DNA from 3 places in the Streptomyces sp. NPDC048258 genome. Region 3 is predicted to be linked to each of the others. Evidence: riboswitches for the same ligand, from Rfam matches in the RefSeq annotation. Region 3 holds a riboswitch; each other region holds the start of a gene.
The links. A riboswitch is a leader RNA that binds a small molecule or an ion and turns the genes downstream of it on or off. The one in region 3 is predicted to bind cyclic di-AMP.
Positions count from the first base shown of each region.

Region 1 (6,168 bases), on a different contig from region 3:
CGAGGGTCGTCGGGTACACGGGGATCGGGGCACCGGGATTGCGCCGGAGCCGCTGCTCCTTGTGGAAGTAGATCTTGGCGAACTCCGCCATCGACCCCGAGGGTCTGGTCCGGGCCCCGACCGGATTCTGGAAGACGCCGTCTGCGAAGTTCGGCGAGCGGCGGATCCGCTCCAGCCGGGCACCGGACGGGTCCGCGCCGAAGGCTTCGGGCCGCAGGGCGCGCAGCCGGGGACGCAGGGGACGGGAGCCGGTCAAAGCGCCTCCTGGGAGGGTGGGGTCAGGACGGTCGTCGGTCTACGACCATCCCAACGCACACGTACCCCGAAGGATTCCGCTTGCGGCCCCCGGTCCGCGGCGCCTCCGCCTCCGCCTCCTAGAGCGGAAGCAGGTCGGGCCGCTTCGCCTCCACGTGGTCCCCCGAGGACTCCCCGCGCAGCCGGCGGCCGATCCACGGCACCAGGTGCTCGCGCGCCCACTGGATGTTGTCCCGGGTCACGTCCACCGAGCCGCGCGGCCGCTGCGGCGGCCACGGCTGGTCGGGGTCGGTGGGCACCTCCAGCCCCAGCACCTGGGCGGCGCGCAGCGCGACCCGTGTGTGCCCCTCGGGCGAGAGGTGCAGCCGGTCGGCGTCCCAGGCCCGCCGGTCCTGTACGGACTTCAGCGACCAGAGGTCGAGCACCGGGCAGTCGTAGCGGTCGGCGATGGCGCGGACGTGCGCGCTGTACGTCGCCACCTTGCCCCGGAGGTGCTTGAGGACCGGCACGCCCCGCGTGTCGAAGCCGGTGGTGATCATGACGTGGCCGACGGCCCCGGTGAGGTCGGCGACGGCGGCCTCGAACCGCTCCGCCACGTCGTCCGGGTCGCTGCCGGGCCGGATGATGTCGTTGCCGCCCGCGCAGAAGGTCACGAGGTCCGGCGCGAGCTCCTTGGCCCGCGGGACCTGTTCGGCCACGATCTGGTCGAGGAGCCGGCCGCGCACGGCCAGGTTCGCGTACCGGAAGTCGTGCTCGTCACGCCGGTCGGCCAGGAGCACGGCGAGCCGGTCCGCCCAGCCGAGAAAAGAATCCCCGGGTCCCGGGTCCCCCACGCCCTCGGTGAAGCTGTCCCCGATCGCCGCGTACGAGCCGATGGTCTTGAGTGTCGTCGTCGTCGCTGCCACAGGACGACATCCTTCACTCCCGTACACGACCTACGCCAACGTAAGCAGGGGTTGACGGACCGTGATCTTTACCACGCGGGGGATAAGGAATACGTACACGCGAGGCCGGGACCCCCCTCGGGCCCCGGCCTCACGCGTGTCGGTGTTCCGACGGCGGGTGCCGTCAGATGCTCACGCCCTTCGAGCGGAGGTAGGCGACCGGGTCGATGTCCGAGCCGTAGGACGGGCCCGTGCGGATCTCGAAGTGGAGGTGCGGGCCGGTCGAGTTGCCGGTGGAGCCGGAGAGGCCGATGCGCTGGCCGCCGGTGACGCTCTGGCCCGCCGAGACGGACAGCTGGGAGAGGTGGCCGTACTGCGAGTAGGTCCCGTCCTCGTGCTTGATGATGACCTCGTTGCCGTACGCGCCGGCCCAGCCGGCCGAGACCACGGTGCCCGCGCCGACGGCCTTGACGGTGGTGCCGGAGCTCGCGATGAAGTCGACGCCGGTGTGGTAGCCGGAGGACCACATGCTGCCCGCGACCTTGTACTGGGTGGAGATCCCGCCGCTCACCGGGGCGACGAAGCCGGCGGCCGACTGCTGCGAAGCCGGCGCCTCGGCGGCGGAGTCCTGCTGCGCCGGTGCGGCCTTCTCGGCGGGCTTCGGAGCCGACTTCGGAGCCAGCTTCGGAGCGGCCTTGGGGGCCGACTTCGGAGCGGCCTTGGGGGCCGGGGCGGGCGCGGTTTCGGCGACCGGGGCCGCCTCGCCCTTCGCGCCGAGGGTCAGCTTCAGGCCCGGGTGGATGAGGGAGGGGTTGGTGCCGACGGCCTCGCGGTTGTCGGCGTACAGCCGCTCCCAGCCGCCGGAGAGGTGGCGCTCGGCGGCGATCTTGGAGAGGTAGTCGCCCGGCACGACCGTGTAGACGGTCGGCGCGGTCTCCACGGCGGCGGCGGGCGCGGCCTGGAGCGAGAGGGGAAGCTGCGGCGCCACGGCGGGGGCCGCGGCCGGCGCGGCGGCCGGAGCGCCGGCCGCGTGGGCACCGGCGGCGCCCATCAGGGGCAGCGCGAGCGCCGCACCACCGGTGCCCGCGACGGCGAGGCCGCGGGCCATGGAACGGGACTTGGGACGGCGGTGCTTGCCCTTTGCAGACATGGCGAATTCCTCTCCGTCGCCTGCGAGGTGAGCTGTCGGGTTCGGACTGGAGATGTCCGGCCGTCCATGTGCGGGACATGTACGGCTTCACCCCGAGCCATCCCGGAATAAAGATCCGGAACAGCGGCTTACCTGGTTCCCCCGCTCCTGCCGCGCGCGTGAATAGTCGGGTGCGGTTTCCGGGCAGTGGCAGGATTCGGCGGTCCACCCGGATCGATCGCGAAGGTAATCCCATAAGGCGGCACGTAACAAGCCGTGAATTCCCTGACGGAATCACAGGGATGAGGGACCGACGGAATTCCGGTCACCCTGCGTCCATTCCCCACTGCCAACAACCGCCCCGGCCGGGCCATTCGCCTTTTGCGATCAGGCACGCACGGTCACCGTATGATCTGGCTCACGGGGACGTGTCCGATCTCGCCGCTGTTCATGGCAAGTTGGCGCCAAGTAGCGTAATTCGGACAGACGGACAGACGCCCCACGACGAAGCGGAGGAGTTCCCGTGACCCAGCAGATACAGGAGCCGGAGCTGTCCGGAGTGCGCAATTTCCGCGATGTGGGCGGATTGCCGACTTCTGACGGACGAAGGGTCAAGACGGGACGACTGTTCCGAAGCGGACATCTGGCGCATGCCACTGAAAACGATGCAGAATTCCTCTCCTCGCTCGGGCTCCACACCGTCTTCGACTTCCGCAACAACGCCGACCACGCCCTGGAGGGGCCGGACGTCGAACTGCCCGGCGTACGGAACGTCAACATCCCGCTCTCGGATCCGGCCGACGGCCGGGAGTTCTGGAAGATGGTCCGCGACGGCGACCTCGACCAGCTCCGCTCGATCCTGGGCGACGGGAAGGCCGCGGCCCGGATGTCGAACTCGTACCGCGGGATCATCAAGCACCGCACCGCCGAGCACGGCCGGGTGGTGCGCGCCCTCGCCGAGGACAGCGTGCCCGCCCTCCTGCACTGCGCGGCGGGCAAGGACCGGGCCGGCCTGTCGATCGCCGTCACCCTGCTCGCGCTGCGCGTCGAGCGGGAGGCGATCGTGGCGGACTACCTGGAGTCGAACGCCCCGCACCGCCGCTACCGGGTGCGCCGCAGCAGCGAGTCGGCCGAGGCCCGCTCCCCCGAGGTGATGGAGCTACTCGCCCCGCTCTTCGACGCCCGCGCCGAGTACCTGGAGGCGGCCTTCGAGACCATCGACGAGCACTGGGGCGGTGTGGACCGCTACCTGGCCGAGGGCCTCGGGCTCACGCCCGAGACCCTCGGCCGGCTGCGGGACCGGCTGCTCGACTGACGACGGCGGGGCAGGCCGTCACCGGTTGCCGACGGCCTGCTTCACCAGGGTCCTGCCGAAGTCCCACATCAGCCCGGACCCGCCGTGCGCCTCGTCCATGACGTCCCGGAAAGCGCCGACGAACCGGTCGACGTCCCGCTCGTCCACGATCAGCGGCGGGATGAGCTTGATCACTTCCAGGTGGTCCCCGGACACCTGCGTGAGGATCCGGTGCTTCTGCAGCAGCGGCACCACGACCATCTGCGCGAAGAGCCCCTTGCGGGCCGCCTGCAGCATGGCCCACCGGCTGCGCAGCCCCAGCGAGGACGGCCGGCCGAACTCGATGCCGATCATCAGGCCGCGCCCGCGCACCTCGTGCAGCAGCTCGTACTCGTCCACCAGGGCCGCGAGCCGTCCGCGCAGCAGGTCGCCCATGGCCCGGGCGTTGGCCACGACCTCCTCGTCCTCCATGACCGAGAGGACGGCCAGTCCGGCCGCCATCGCCTGCGCGTTGGAGCCGAAGCTCGCGGAGTGCACGAGGACCCGGTCCATGGACGAGTAGACCTTCTTGAAGATCCAGTCCTTGCCCAGGGTCGCGCCGACCGGCACGTAGCCGCCCGACAGCGCCTTGGCCACGCACACCAGGTCCGGTTCCACGCCCGGCTCGTGCTGGTACGCGTAGAAGTCGCCGGTACGCCCGAGGCCGGTCTGCACCTCGTCCGCGATCAGCAGCGCCTTGTGCCGGCGCAGCAGCTCCTGCGCGGCGAGCAGGAATCCGGGCGGGGCGGCGAGCACGCCCTTGCCCTGGATCGGCTCGACGACGAAGGCGGCCACGTCCCCGCGCTTCAGCTCCCGCTCCAGGGCGGCCAGGTCCCCCAGCGCGATCTTCGTGTCGGGGAGCAGCGGCGCGAAGCCGTCCCGGAAGCCGCCCTCGCCGTTCACCGAGAGCGACCCCGTCGTGAGCCCGTGGAAGGCGTGGTCGCAGTAGAGGATCCTGGGCCGTCCGGTGGCGTACCGGGCGAACTTCAGGGCCGTCTCCACCGCCTCGGTGCCGCTGTTGCCGAAGAAGACCCGGTCCAGGTGCGGGCTGTACGAGAGCAGCTTCTCCGCGAGCAGCCCGGGGAGCGGCTGGCAGTCGAAGCGGGTGAGGTCGGCGAGCTGGGCGTCCAGGACGTCGTGCAGGGCGCGGCGGACCACCGGGTGGTGCCGGCCCAGGCCCATCACCCCGAACCCGGCCAGCATGTCGAGGTAGTCGTTGCCCTCGGCGTCCCAGAAGTGGGCGCCCTCGGCCCGCTCGTAGACCTTGTCGAAGCCGATGGTGTGCAGCATCCGGGGCAGTTGGTGGTTGAGGTGCCGGGCGTGCAGCTCGTACCGCTCGCCGCCTCGCTCGGCCAGCAGGGCGCCGAGGTCGAAGCCCTTGCCCCGGCCGCGCTTCCCCTGTTCCTCCAGGCCCTGTCCGGCCGGCGTCATGCCGACCTGTCCCGGTTCCCGCCGATCGTCTCCCGGGCCGCCCGCAGGGACTCCTTCAGGGAGCCCATGGTGGCGAGGACGGCGGTGGGCTCGTAGCCGCAGTGCGCCATGCAGTTCGCGCAGCGCGGGTCCTTGCCGCGGCCGTACTTGCTCCAGTCGGTGTCGTTGATCAGTTCGCGGTACGTGGGCACATAGCCGTCGCTCATCAGATAGCAGGGGCGCTGCCAGCCGAAGAGGGAGTAATTCGGAATGGCCCAGGCCGTGCAGGGGAAATCGGCCTTTCCTTCCAGGAAGTCCAGGAAGAGCGGAGAGTGGTTGAGCCGCCAGCGCCTGCGGTTGCCGCCCGCGAAGGCCTTCCTGAAGAGTTCGCGGGTCTGTTCGACGCCGAGGAAGTGTTCCTGGTCGGGGGCCTTTTCGTAGGCGTAGGCGGGCGAGATCATCATCTCGTCCACCTGGAGGTCGTCATTGAGGTAGTTGAGCACCTCGATGATGGTCTGCGGAGTGTCCGTGTTGAAGAAGGTGGAGTTGGTGGTCACCCGGAACCCGCGCTTCTTCGCCTCCTTGATGGCCGCCACGGCCTCGTCGAAGACGCCTTCCTTGGCCACCGACTCGTCGTGCCGTTCGCGCAGGCCGTCGATGTGCACGGCGAAGGCGAAATACGGGGACGGGGTGAACTTCTCGATCTTCTTGCGCAGGAGCATCGCGTTGGTGCAGAGGAAAACGTACTTCCGCTTCGCCACCAACTGACGGACGATCTCGTGGATCTGCGGGTGCATCAAGGGCTCGCCGCCCGCGATGGACACCATGGGCGCGCCGGACTCCAGTACGGCGCCGACCGCCTGGGCGACCGGCATGCGCTGCTTGAGCACCCCGGCCGGGTGCTGGATCTTCCCGCACCCTTCACAGGCCAGGTTGCAGGCGTAGAGCGGTTCCAGCTCGACGATCAGCGGGAACTTCTCACGCTTGCGCAGCTTCTGTTCGAGAAGATAGGTCCCGACCCTGATGGTCTGGCGCAGCGGCATGGCCATCTGGCTCACCTCCTGGGGAGCAGCAAAGAACGGTGCCATTCGTAAAACGCGGGCAGTACGGCACGCAGTACGCGGAAGGCCGATATTCCACCGCGGACGGTGCCGATA
Region 1 is NZ_JBICZH010000003.1:411,765-417,932, forward strand. Features, by position in the region: gene ACGFYQ_RS09385 (MBL fold metallo-hydrolase) at 1-256, opposite strand, end outside; gene ACGFYQ_RS09390 (SGNH/GDSL hydrolase family protein) at 375-1,160, opposite strand; gene ACGFYQ_RS09395 (peptidoglycan DD-metalloendopeptidase family protein) at 1,324-2,289, opposite strand; cyclic di-AMP (ydaO/yuaA leader) riboswitch at 2,294-2,501, opposite strand; gene ACGFYQ_RS09400 (tyrosine-protein phosphatase) at 2,792-3,583, shown strand; gene ACGFYQ_RS09405 (aspartate aminotransferase family protein) at 3,602-5,032, opposite strand; gene hpnH (adenosyl-hopene transferase HpnH) at 5,029-6,060, opposite strand; gene ACGFYQ_RS09415 (1-hydroxy-2-methyl-2-butenyl 4-diphosphate reductase) at 6,066-6,168, opposite strand, start outside.
Region 1: it holds a riboswitch for cyclic di-AMP, as region 3 does, so the genes downstream of both, ACGFYQ_RS09395 (peptidoglycan DD-metalloendopeptidase family protein) here and ACGFYQ_RS38610 (M23 family metallopeptidase) in region 3, are expected to answer to the same signal.

Region 2 (6,168 bases), on a different contig from region 3:
TCCAGGGTCTCGGTCAGCGAACCGATCTGGTTCACCTTCACGAGCAGGGCGTTCGCGGAGCCCTCCTCGATACCGCGGGCCAGGCGCTCCGGGTTGGTGACGAAGAGGTCGTCGCCGACGATCTGGACCTTGGCGCCCAGGCGGTCGGTGATGGTCTTCCAGCCGGCCCAGTCGTCCTCGAACAGCGGGTCCTCGATGGAGACCAGCGGGTACGCCTCGACGAGTTCGGCGTAGTAGTCGGTCATCTCGGAGGCCGAGCGGGACTGGCCCTCGAACTCGTACTTGCCGTCCTTGTAGAACTCGGACGCGGCGACGTCGAGCGCGAGCGCGATGTCCTTGCCCGGGGTGTAGCCGGCCTGCTTGATGGCCTCGACGATGAGGTCGAGCGCGGCGCGGTTGGACTCCAGGTTCGGGGCGAAGCCGCCCTCGTCACCCAGGCCGGTGGAGAGGCCCTTGGTGTGCAGGACCTTCTTGAGGGTGTGGTAGACCTCGGCACCCCAGCGCAGCGCCTCGGAGAAGGACTCCGCGCCGATCGGGGCGATCATGAACTCCTGGATGTCCACGTTGGAGTCGGCGTGCGACCCACCGTTGAGGATGTTCATCATCGGAACGGGCAGCAGGTGCGCGTTCGGGCCGCCGAGGTAGCGGAAGAGCGGAAGGTCCGAGGCCTCGGACGCGGCGTGCGCGACGGCCAGGGAGACGCCGAGGATGGCGTTGGCGCCGAGGGAGCCCTTGTTGTCGGTGGCGTCCAGGTCGAACATGGCCTGGTCGATCAGACGCTGCTCGGTGGCGTCGTAGCCGACGAGCTCCGGGCCGATCTGCTCGATGACGGCCAGGACGGCCTTCTCCACGCCCTTGCCGAAGTAACGGTTGGGGTCACCGTCACGCAGCTCGATGGCCTCGAATGCACCGGTGGAGGCGCCGGACGGAACTGCAGCACGGCCGGTGCTGCCATCGTCGAGGCCCACCTCGACCTCGACCGTGGGGTTGCCTCGGGAGTCCAGGATTTCCCGGGCTACGACGACGTCGATGGACGGCACGAGCATCTCCTTCTGGGATGTGACGCTGGGTGTGCGGTGGCGTCAGGCCGTGGGATGGCCTTGCCGACTAGAGCCTAACCGGCTCCGGGCACTCGACCGGCCGACCGCCCGGGTCCTGGGACGAAAAAGAGCCCGAATACCCCTCTTCCGGGACATAGGACTCTGGATCGGCGCCGGATGACCGCGGTTCCGACGGCGCACGCGCCGCCGCCCGGCGCGTGGGGGGAGGCGCGCCGGGCGGTGGGGATGGTGCGTGTTACTGCGACTGCTGCGGCTGTTGCCGCAGTGTTCAGCTGAGCTTCAGCTTCTGACCCGGGAAGATCAGGTCGGCGTCCGAGACGATGTCCTTGTTCAGCTCGAAGAGCTTCTCCCAGCCGCCCTTGACGCCGTTGGCCTCGGCGATGCTGCCCAGGGTGTCGCCGGACTTGACCTCGTACGAGCCGTTGCCGGTCTTCGGGGCCGGGGCCTCGGAGCGCTCGGAGCGGGTGGTCGGAGCCGGGGTCTCGGAGCGCTTCGTCTCCTTCTTCGGCTCGGTCTTCTTCGGCTGGGTCTTCTTGGTCTCGGTCTTCTTCTCCGTCTGCTTCGGGGTCTCGGTCGCGCCCCCGCCGGTGTAGGAGGAGTTCGACAGACCCACGCCGCAGGACGGCCAGGCGCCCTTGCCCTGGCCCTTGAGGACCTTCTCGGCTATGGCTATCTGCTGGGACTTCGAGGCCTGGTTGGCCTGCGGGGCGTACGTCTTGCCGCCGTACGCGGCCCAGGTGGAGGACGAGAACTGCAGGCCGCCGTAGTAGCCGTTGCCCGTGTTGATGGCCCAGTTGCCGCCGGACTCGCACTGCGCCACGCGGTCCCACTCGGAAGCGGTGGCGGCGCTGGCGGAGCCCGCGGCCATCAGGGGGGCGGCGACGGCCACACCGGCGACACCGGCGAGCGTGACGATGCGGACGGCCTTGGAACCGCGGCGGTGCTTGCCCTTGCCGGAAAGCAGCATGGAGTTTCTCCTCACCGACGCCTACGAGGTGAGCTGTCGGGTTCGGGCGAGTGAGTTGCCCGGCCGTGCGACCTAGCGCACGTCTTAACCCCTAGCCGGTGGCGTGACCGTCTCTCAACGGCCGCTCCCGGCACCTACCTTGGTTCCCCCGCTCCTGCCTTCGGCGCTTGACGCGACGACTGTTCCCCCCGTCCGCCGGCAGGATTCGGCGATGCGGTCGAAGGAGCTCACGATGGCGAGCGATTCAGAAGGTAGACAGGTCTCTCCCCGATGTTCAACGACCGCCATCGGGGAGAAACGGCCCCTACTTGCGCCCCTTGTAGGGGTGTTTGCGCAGGTGAGGGTGGGGATTGCGGAAGCCCCGGGACGAGACACGCCAGTTGACCGGAAGAGACACATGTCTCACTTACAGAAAACGGACAATCAACTCTTACCGGGTGGCTTAAGTGCCCTTATTGCGCGGTTAGATCCAGGTTCTGACCGGGCTTGATCAGATCGGCGTTCCCGCCGATGACCTGCTCGTTGGCCTCGTAGAGCGCGTTCCAGCCGCCCTTGACCCCCTTGGCGTCCGCGATGGTCGCCAGGCTGTCGCCCGCCTTCACGGTGTACACGGGGTCCGACGCGGCGTCAGATGTGACGGGTGCCTCGGGCGCGGGCGCTCCGCGGTGCTTGCCGCTGCCCTCGGGCGCCGTGGCGGGCGGTGCGGTGGGGTCGGCGGAGGCGCCCGGGGCGGCCGGTGCCGTCGGGTCCACGGGGTCCGTCGTGGCGCCCGGAGTTGTGGGGGCCGTGGGGTCGGCCGGGGTGACCGGGGGCAGGCCGGGGGTGCCGGGCGGCGTGGTGGGCGCGCTCGGGTCCACGGGGGCGGTCGGCGCACCCGGGTCCGTCGGAGTCGGGGCCGGGGTCGTGGGCTCGTCCGGCGAGGGCATGACGGGCAGTCCGAGGGACGGCGCGAGCGGGCCGTCGGGGAGCACGAACGACGGGGTGTCCGACGGGCTCGGGGCCGGCTGGGTCGGGGCGCCGAAGTCCGTGGACGGCTTGCCGGTCCCCGTCGAGGGCACGGTGGTGTCCGGCCGGGAGGGCGTCGGGGCGATCACCCCCGGGCCGCCGGGCAGACCGGGGTCGACGGCCGCGGCGGGGCTCTGCCCGTCCAGTCCGGCCGAGGCAGCGCACAGCGGCCACGCCTGCGGCCCCTGGGAGGCCAGTACGCGCTCGGCCACCGCGATCTGCTGGGACCGGCTCGCCAGGTCGGCCCGCTTGGCGAAGTCGAGCCCGCCGGCGCTCTGCCACTGGTCCTGCGTGAACTGGAGGCCGCCGTACTGGCCGCTGCCGTAGTTGGCGCTCCAGCTGCCCCCGCTCTCGCATTCGGCGACCTTGTCCCACGTGGAGGTGTCGGCCGCGGAGGCGTTGGTGGCGGCAAGAAGCGGCAGGGCCAGCGCGGAGCCTGTGACTCCTGCGGTGACGACTATCGCGGGCACCTGACGGGGGCGTCTGTGACGGCCGTTCCCGGAACGCATGAGGCTGCACCTTTCGCATAACGGCTGGGTAACGGCAGAACCTAGCGGCCTTCGAACGATTGTCACAACTCCGGTCGGTATCTGACTTCCGGTCAGACGGCCCTCAGATGTTTCGGGGTGTAAAGCGCACGGGAAGGGTGCGCAGGCCACGCATGATCAGCCCGCCGCGCCAGCGCAGGTCTTCCGGCGGAACGGCGAGTTCCAGATCCGGCAGACGCGTGAGCAAAGTCGCAAGCGCCGTCTGTCCCTCAAGTCGCGCGAGCGGAGCGCCCAGGCAGTAGTGGATGCCGTGCCCGTACCCGAGGTGCTGGTTGTCGGTGCGGGAGAGGTCGAGGGTGTCCGGGTCGGCGAAGCGCTCCGGGTCGCGGTCGGCGGCCGCGAGGACGACCAGGACCGGATCGCCGGCCGCGATCGACTGCCCGCCGAGGGTCAGCGGCTCGGTGGCGAACCGCCACGTGGCCAGCTCCACCGGGCCGTCGTAGCGCAGGAGTTCCTCGATCCCGGTCTCCAGCAGGTCCCGCTCGCCCGCGGCGAGGGAGAGCTGGAGGCGTTCGCGCTCGCCGGGGTTCATGAAGAGGGAGTGGACGCCGTTGCCGATGAGGTTCACGGTCGTCTCGAAACCGGCGAAAAGCAGGATGAAAGCCATGGCGGTGGCCTCGACCTCCGTGAGGTGGTCGCCGTGGTCGCTCGCCCGGATCAGGTCCGAGATCAGATCATTGCCCAGATCATCCCTTTTGCGATGGATGAGTTCACCGAGATAGGTCCGCATCTGCTTGACGGAACGGGCCACCCCGCCGCGCGGACCGCCGCCGTGCCGGATCATCATCCCGGCCCAGTCCCGGAAGTCGTCCTGGTCCTCGCGCGGTACGCCGAGCATCTCGCAGATGGCGTAGATGGGGAGCGGGAAGGCGAACTCGTGGATGAGGTCCGCCTCCCCCTTCCCCGCGAACTGGTCGATGAGGTGGTCGGTGAGCTCCTGCACGCGCGGGGTGAACCCGGCGACCCGGCGCGGGGTGAAGGCCTTCGACACCAGCCGCCGCAGCCGGGTGTGGTCCGGCGGGTCGATGTTGAGCAGGTGCGTCATCAGCTCCGCCTTGCGCTCCCCCGGGATCCCGGTCTTGCCCTTGGCGTGCGCGGGCTCCGCGTGGTGCGCCGGGTTCTTGCTGAGCCGCTGGTCCGCGAGGGCCTGGCGGGCGTCCGCGTACCGGGTGACCAGCCAGGCCTCGACCCCGCTGGGGAGCTTGGTGCGGTGCACCGGTGCGTGCTCGCGCAGCCATGCGTAGGCCGGGTACGGATCGGTCGCGAACTCCCAGTCGAACAGGGTCGGCCCTCCGCGGGAAGGGGAGGTCGAAGGGGTGTCGGCGGGGGTTGCGGGGGTCTGCTCATGCACCCGCTGACCGTATCCCGGCGCCCGCCCCCGATCCCATATGGGAGGTTCGTCGCGGCTGTCCGTAGATCCGCCATCGCTTGACCTGACGTTCCCCGACGTTCCTACTTTCGGTTCTGTGGATGTGAGGATCTTGAAAAGCAGCTTCGCGGTGGTGGAGAGACGGGCCGAGCACGCGGTCAAGTTCTTCTACTCCCACCTGTTCTGGCACAACCCCGGAGTCCGTGAGCTCTTCCCGCCCTCCTTCGAGGACATGGAGCGACAGCGGGACCGGCTGTTCGCCGCGCTCACCCACGTGGTCGCCCATCTGGAGAACGAGACCCTCGTCCCCTATCTCCGCGAACTGGGCCGCGACCACCGCAAGTTCCAGGCCGGCCCCGAGCACTACGCGGCCGTGGGCACCAGCCTGCTCGCCGCCCTCGCGGAGACCTCCGGAGCGGCGTGGACCCCGCCGGTGGAGAAGGCCTGGACCGAGGCGTACCAGGTGATCGCCGACGCGATGACGGCCGGCGCCGCGGAAGCCGGGGACCCGCCGTGGTGGGACGCGGAGGTCGTGCGCCACCTCCGGTACGGGGAGGACATCGGCGTCCTGACCCTGGAGCCGCACGCCCCCTTCCCCTATGTACCCGGCCAGTACACGAGCGTGAGCAGCGAGCGGGTCCCGAGGACCTGGCGCACGTACTCCATCGGCAACGCCCCCCGCCCCGAGGGCACCCTGGACCTGCACGTCAGCCGGATCGAGGGGGGACGGGTCAGCACCGCCCTGGTCCGCGACGCCCAGCCGGGCGACACGCTGCGGCTCGCCGCCGCCGGCGGGCAGCTGACCTTCCGCCGCGCGGACCGCCCGGCCAGCCTCATCGCCGCCGGGACCGGCTGGGCACCGATCCGGGCCATTCTGGAGGATCTCGGGAAACACCCTCCCGATCAGGACATACGGCTCTTCGTGGTGGCGCGGGACCCCGCCCACCTCTACGACCGCCCGCTCATCGACGAGTACGCCGCCGCCTGCGACTGGCTCGGCGTCACCTACATCACGCCCGCTCCCGGGCAGCACCGCAACCAGGCCACCGACCGGCTGGCCACCGCGCTCAGCAACCGGGGCCTGTGGCCCGACCAGGACGTCTACCTCAGCGGGCCGCCACGGTTCGTCGAGGAGACCTCGTACCTCCTGGAGGAGCTGGGCGCCCGCCCCGGCCGGATCTTCTACGACTCCGTACCCGCCACCGGCAGGGGCAACGG
Region 2 is NZ_JBICZH010000015.1:130,238-136,405, reverse strand. Features, by position in the region: gene eno (phosphopyruvate hydratase) at 1-1,046, opposite strand, end outside; gene ACGFYQ_RS29445 (transglycosylase family protein) at 1,330-2,028, opposite strand; cyclic di-AMP (ydaO/yuaA leader) riboswitch at 2,032-2,204, opposite strand; gene ACGFYQ_RS29440 (transglycosylase family protein) at 2,481-3,542, opposite strand; gene ACGFYQ_RS29435 (cytochrome P450) at 3,646-4,932, opposite strand; gene ACGFYQ_RS29430 (globin domain-containing protein) at 5,054-6,168, shown strand, end outside.
Region 2: it holds a riboswitch for cyclic di-AMP, as region 3 does, so the genes downstream of both, ACGFYQ_RS29445 (transglycosylase family protein) here and ACGFYQ_RS38610 (M23 family metallopeptidase) in region 3, are expected to answer to the same signal.

Region 3 (6,168 bases):
GCGCCGAGGTCGCGCTGGACCGCCTCGCGAAGCTGGTCGCCGAGGGTCTCGAGGAGCTCCCCGAGACCGTCTGACCCTTCGGGTTCGACCCACGCAGTACACCCGCGGCAGCCGCGGCCCCACCACCCCGGGGGCCGCGGCTCCGTCGTTTCCGGATCGATTCGGGTTCACGGAATACCGACGGCGGCACGAAAACACAAAAGCACGAAAACACGGCAGCACCGCAGCACCGCAGCGCGAGAATTCGGCTCCGCAGGAATTCGGCGCGTGCAGCTCGTGCATACGACCCGGAAATTCAGGCAGCGCCGCCGGGATACGTCCTTTGTATACGGGCCCTGTTAATGCCGGCCGCTCGCCATGTTTACGGCAGGTTGCGAAGTGCTCACCGTCGGCCGGAGCCGCGGCCGGTGCGCGGCCGCCGCCCGGTCGGCGTGGAGCACCGTCAGCGTCCGGGCCCGCTCCGCGTCCCCCCGCGCCACCGCGTCCACGATCGCCCCGTGCTCCGCCCATGACTCCACCGGCCGGGCCGGCGCCTCCACCACGTACATCCACGCCACCTTGTGCCGCATCTGCGTGAGCAGCGCGATCAGGCCCGGGCTCCCGGAGGCCTGCGCGAGCGTCTCGTGGAACCAGCCGCCCAGGGACCGCAGATCCTCGCCCTGGCCCCGCCTGGCCCGCTCCTGGCCCAGTCTGACCAGCCCGCGCAACACCTTGAGGTGTGCCTCCGTGCGCCGCCGGGCGGCCCTGGCGGCCGCCAGGGGCTCCAGCAGCATCCGCAGCTCCAGGAGGTCGGCGGCCTCCTGCTCGGTCGGCTCGGCCACACAGGCGCCCGCGTGGCGCCGCGTGGTCACGAACCCCTCGGACTCCAGGGTCCGCAGCGCCTCGCGGACCGGGACGCGCGAGACTCCGTACCGGCGGGCCAGCACCTCCTCGGTCAGCCTGCCGCCCGGTTCGAAGACCCCGGAGACGATGTCGTCGCGGATTGCTGTGCATACCGCGTGCGCAGGAATACGCAAGACCGGACCTCCGCCTATTTCCGACTGACACGCTCAATGGACACGCATGCGCGTGCTGCGACTCTATTGCAACACACGATAATTTCCGAGAGCGGTCGGAAATGCGAAACATTTACCGGCGGAGCAGCACGAAGGCCCCGGCTCGGGGAGCCGGGGCCTTCGGTGAAGCGGTGTCGCGCGGTGCGATGCGGGTCAGAGGCTGACGTCGTGCGAGCGCAGGTACGCGATCGGGTCGATGTCCGAGCCGTAGTCGGCACCGGTGCGGGCCTCGAAGTGCAGGTGCGGGCCGCTGGAGTTGCCCGTGGAGCCCGACAGGCCGATCTGCTGGCCGGGGGTGACCTGCTGGCCGACGGAGACGCTCAGCGAGGACATGTGGCCGTACTGGGTGTACGTGCCGTCGTTGTGCTTGATGACGACGTTGTTGCCGTACGCGCCGCCCCAGCCGGCCTCGACGACGACGCCGACGCCCACCGCGTGGACGGAGGTGCCGGAGGCGGCGTGGAAGTCGATGCCGGTGTGGCTGCCGGAGGACCACATGCCGCCGCCCGCCTTGTACTGCGTGCTGACGTACGAGCCCTCGATCGGCGCGACGAAGGTGTTGAGGCGCTTGCGCTCCTCCTCGCGGGCCGCACGCTCGGCGGCTTCACGCTCGGCCTTCGCCTTGGCCTCGGCGAGGCGCTTGGCCTCGGAGGCCCGCTGCTTGGCGTCGGCCTCGGCCTGCGCCTGGGCGGCGGCGTGCTCGGCGGCGCGCTGCTGGGACGCAGCCTGGTCCTGGATGTCGCCCTGGAGCTCCTCCGCGACGACGACGGCGCCGAGCGCGTTGTCCTGGGCGGAGTGGTGATCGCCGTTGTCGGCGGCGAAGGCCGGGGCGGCGAGGGAGCCGACGACACCAGTGGTGGCGAGGGCGGCGATGCCGGCGTAACCGGCGGTCTTGCGGCTCAGACGGCTGGAACCACGGTGCTTACCGGAGCCGGCGGGACGACTGCCAAACGCCATGAAGGGGCTGATCCTTTCCTTCCTTCTCGCCTACCGGGTTAGCTGACGGGTTCGGAGCAGGAAGGTCTCCTACGGACCTCCTCTTGCGAGGCGGCCCGATTCACCCCAGGGACACATGTGGGTCCCCGGCTCCCCAGGCTCGCGCCTGACGGGGACTCGGCGATCGCTGCCCGGTGCCGCGGATGCGGCGGGTACAACTGACGGACAGCACGGGTGACGCTAGGCGGATCATCAGTCAATCGCCAAACAGACACGCCTTTTTGTTGCGTACGCCACACCACATAAAAGCAACCTCCCCACCTAACGGACAAAAGGGGCTCCGGCGGACAAGCCCGCCGAAGCCCCTCTTCGTGTCGGTCAGTTGACCGAGGATTCCGTCAGTTGGTGACGACGCTCACGTCGCCGATCCCGAGGGCGCGCACCGGCGCCTCGATCTGCGCCGCGTCGCCCACCAGGACGGTGACCAGCCGGTCCGCCGGGAAGGCCTTCACGACCGCCGAAGTCGCCTCCACCGTCCCGGTTTCGGCGAGCCGCGCGTACAACTGCGCCTGGAAGTCGTCCGGCAGCTCCTGCTCGACCTGGTCGGCGAGGGTTCCGGCGACCGAGGCTGCCGTCTCGAACTTCAGCGGGGCCACGCCCACCAAGTTCTGCACCGCCACGTCCCGTTCGGCATCGGTCAGGCCGCCCTCCGCGAGGGTGCGCAGCACCTTCCAGAGGTCCTCCAGCGCCGGGCCGGTGTTCGGGGTGTCCACCGAGCCGCTGATGGCGAGCATCGAGGCGCCCTTGCCGTCGGCGGTCGAGCGGAGCACCTGGCCGAAGGCGCGCACGCCGTAGGTGTACCCCTTCTCCTCGCGCAGCACCTTGTCCAGGCGGGAGGTCAGGGTGCCGCCCAGGCAGTACGTGCCGAGCACCTGGGCAGCCCAGACCCGGTCGTGCCGGTCCGGTCCGATCCGGCCGATCAGCAGCTGCGTCTGGACCGCGCCGGGCCGGTCCACGATGACCACGCGGCCCGCGTCGTCGGCGGTCACCGGCGGCACCGGGAGGGGCGCGGCGGTGTCGCCCGTCCAGGCGCCCAGGGTGTCCGCGAGCACGGCGTCCAGGTCGATGCCGGTCAGGTCGCCGACGACCACCGCGGTGGCCGTGGCGGGGCGTACGTGGGCCTCGTAGAAGGCGCGTACGGCCGCGGAGTCGATCCGGGCGACCGTCTCCTCGGTGCCCTGGCGCGGGCGGGACATCCGCAGGGAGGCCGGGAACAGCTCCTTGGAGAGCTGCTTGGCGGCGCGGCGCTGCGGGTTGGCCAGCTCGTGCGGGATCTCGTCGAGCCGGTTGCGCACGAGGCGGTCGACCTCGGCGTCGGCGAAGGCCGGCGCGCGCAGGGCCTCGGCGAGCAGGCCGAGCGCCTTGGGCAGCCGGGAGGCCGGGACCTCCAGGGAGACCCGCAGGCCCGGGTGGTCGGCGTGCGCGTCGAGGGTGGCGCCGCAGCGCTCCAGCTCGGCCGCGAACTCCTCGGCGGAGTGCTTGTCCGTGCCCTCGGACAGCGCGCGGGCCATGATCGTGGCCACGCCGTCCAGGCCCTCGGGCTCGGCGTCCAGCGGGGCGGCGAGGTTGACCTCGACCGCGATCACCTGCTGGCCCGGGCGGTGGCAGCGCAGCAGGGTCAGGCCGTTGGCGAGGACCGAGCGGTCGGGGGCCGGGAAGGCCCACGGCTGGGGCTCCCCGGCCTGCGGGCGCGGGTGGAAGGTCATCGTGACGGCTGCGGTGTCGCTCACTGCTCCACCCCTTCGTTCTCGTTCGCGTGGTTCTCGTCGTTCTCGCCGGCGTCGTCGGCGTCCGCGTCCGCGGCGAGCGGTTCGTAGACCAGCACCGCGCGGTTGTCGGGACGCAGCCGGGCCGCGGCCACGGCCTGCACTTCCTCGGCGGTGACGTCGAGGACGCGCCGGACGGCGGTCAGGGCCAGCTGCGGGTCGCCGAAGAGCACCGCGAAGCGGCACAGTTCGTCGGCGCGGCCGGCGACCGTGCTCAGCCGGTCCAGCCACTCGCGCTCCAGCTGTGCCTGCGCGCGCTCCATCTCCTCGGCCGTCGGGCCCTCGGCGGCGAACCGCGCGAGCTCCTCGTCCACGGCCGCCTCGATGTCGGGCACCTCGACCCCGCCGGAGGTCTTGACGTCCAGCCAGCCCAGCGAGGGCGCTCCGGCCAGGCGCAGCATGCCGAAGCCGGCCGCGACGGCCGTCTGGTCGCGGCGTACCAGGCGGTTGTGGAGCCGCGAGGACTCGCCGCCGCCCAGGACGGTCAGCGCCACGTCGGCGGCGTCGCACTCGCGGGTGCCGTCGTGCGGGAGCCGGTAGGCGGCCATCAGCGCACGCGCCGGGACCTCCTCGACGATCTCCTCGCGCAGCTCCCGGCCGATGACGTCGGGCAGCGAGCCGTCACGGGGCGGCTGCTTGCCGTCGTGCGCGGGGATGGTGCCGAAGTACTTCTCGATCCACGCGAGCGTGCGCTCCGGGTCGATGTCGCCGACCACCGACAGCACCGCGTTGTTGGGCGCGTAGTACGTACGGAAGAAGGCGCGGGCGTCCTCCAGGGACGCGGCGTCCAGATCGGCCATCGAGCCGATCGGGGTGTGGTGGTACGGGTGGCCCTCGGGGTACGCGAGGGCGGTCAGCTTCTCGAAGGCCGTGCCGTACGGGACGTTGTCGTACCGCTGGCGGCGCTCGTTCTTGACGACGTCGCGCTGGTTCTCCATGGACTCGTCGTCCAGGGCGGCCAGCAGCGAGCCCATGCGGTCCGCCTCCAGCCACAGCGCGAGCTCCAGCTGGTGGGTCGGCATCGTCTCGAAGTAGTTGGTGCGCTCGAAGCTGGTCGTGCCGTTCAGGGAGCCGCCGGCACCCTGGACCAGCTCGAAGTGCCCGTTGCCCGGTACGCTCGCCGAGCCCTGGAACATCAGGTGCTCGAAGAGGTGAGCCAGGCCGGTTCGCCCCTTGACTTCGTGGCGCGAGCCCACGTCGTACCAGAGGCAAACCGCGGCGACCGGGGTCAGGTGGTCCTCGGAAAGCACCACGCGCAAGCCGTTGGCCAGCCGGTGTTCGGTCGCTGTCAGGCCGCCGGAGCCGGCCTGGGCTGTGGCCGTGTGACCCATGGGCATGTGGTCCCTTCGATCGCGATGCAGAGATTTCTGTCAGACCTGCCACTGTATGCAAGCGCGTCGGCCGCCGGATAAGTTCCCGGGTCACACCCTGGGTCGGAGTCGGCGTTGTCGGTGCCTCGGGCCACAATGGTCCGCGTCAGACCCCCAGCACACTCATTCTTGGTTAAGGAGCCGCGCAGCGATGGCCCGCCGCAGCACGAAGACCCCGCCGCCGGAGGATTTCGAGGAGAAGATCCTCGACATCGACGTCGTCGACGAAATGCAGGGCTCCTTCCTCGAGTACGCGTACTCGGTGATCTACTCCCGTGCCCTGCCCGACGCCCGGGACGGCATGAAGCCGGTGCACCGCCGCATCGTGTACCAGATGAACGAGATGGGTCTGCGTCCCGACCGCGGGTACGTGAAGTGCGCCCGCGTCGTCGGCGAGGTCATGGGCAAGCTCCACCCGCACGGCGACGCGTCGATCTACGACGCCCTCGTGCGCATGGCCCAGCCCTTCTCGATGCGGCTGCCGCTGGTGGACGGCCACGGCAACTTCGGTTCGCTCGGCAACGACGACCCGCCGGCCGCGATGCGTTACACCGAGTGCAAGATGGCCGACGCCACGTCACTGATGACGGAGTCGATCGACGAGGACACCGTCGACTTCACCGCCAACTACGACGGCCAGGAGCGGGAGCCGGTCGCGTTGCCCGCCGCTTACCCGAACCTGCTGGTCAACGGCGCGTCCGGGATCGCGGTCGGCATGGCCACCAACATGCCCCCGCACAACCTCGGCGAGGTCATCGCCGCCGCCCGCCACCTGATCCGCTACCCGCACGCGGACCTGGAGGCGCTGATGCGCTTCGTACCGGGTCCCGACCTGCCCACGGGCGGCCGGATCGTCGGGCTCTCGGGGATCAAGGACGCCTACGAGAACGGCCGCGGCACCTTCAAGATCCGCGCGACGGTGGCGGTGGAGAACGTGACGGCGCGCCGCAAGGGCCTGGTCGTCACGGAACTGCCCTTCAC
Region 3 is NZ_JBICZH010000032.1:38,294-44,461, reverse strand. Features, by position in the region: gene ACGFYQ_RS38620 (HPr family phosphocarrier protein) at 1-74, shown strand, start outside; gene ACGFYQ_RS38615 (GntR family transcriptional regulator) at 339-1,016, opposite strand; gene ACGFYQ_RS38610 (M23 family metallopeptidase) at 1,209-2,012, opposite strand; cyclic di-AMP (ydaO/yuaA leader) riboswitch at 2,025-2,184, opposite strand; gene ACGFYQ_RS38605 (M16 family metallopeptidase) at 2,390-3,757, opposite strand; gene ACGFYQ_RS38600 (M16 family metallopeptidase) at 3,778-5,148, opposite strand; gene ACGFYQ_RS38595 (DNA topoisomerase (ATP-hydrolyzing) subunit A) at 5,339-6,168, shown strand, end outside.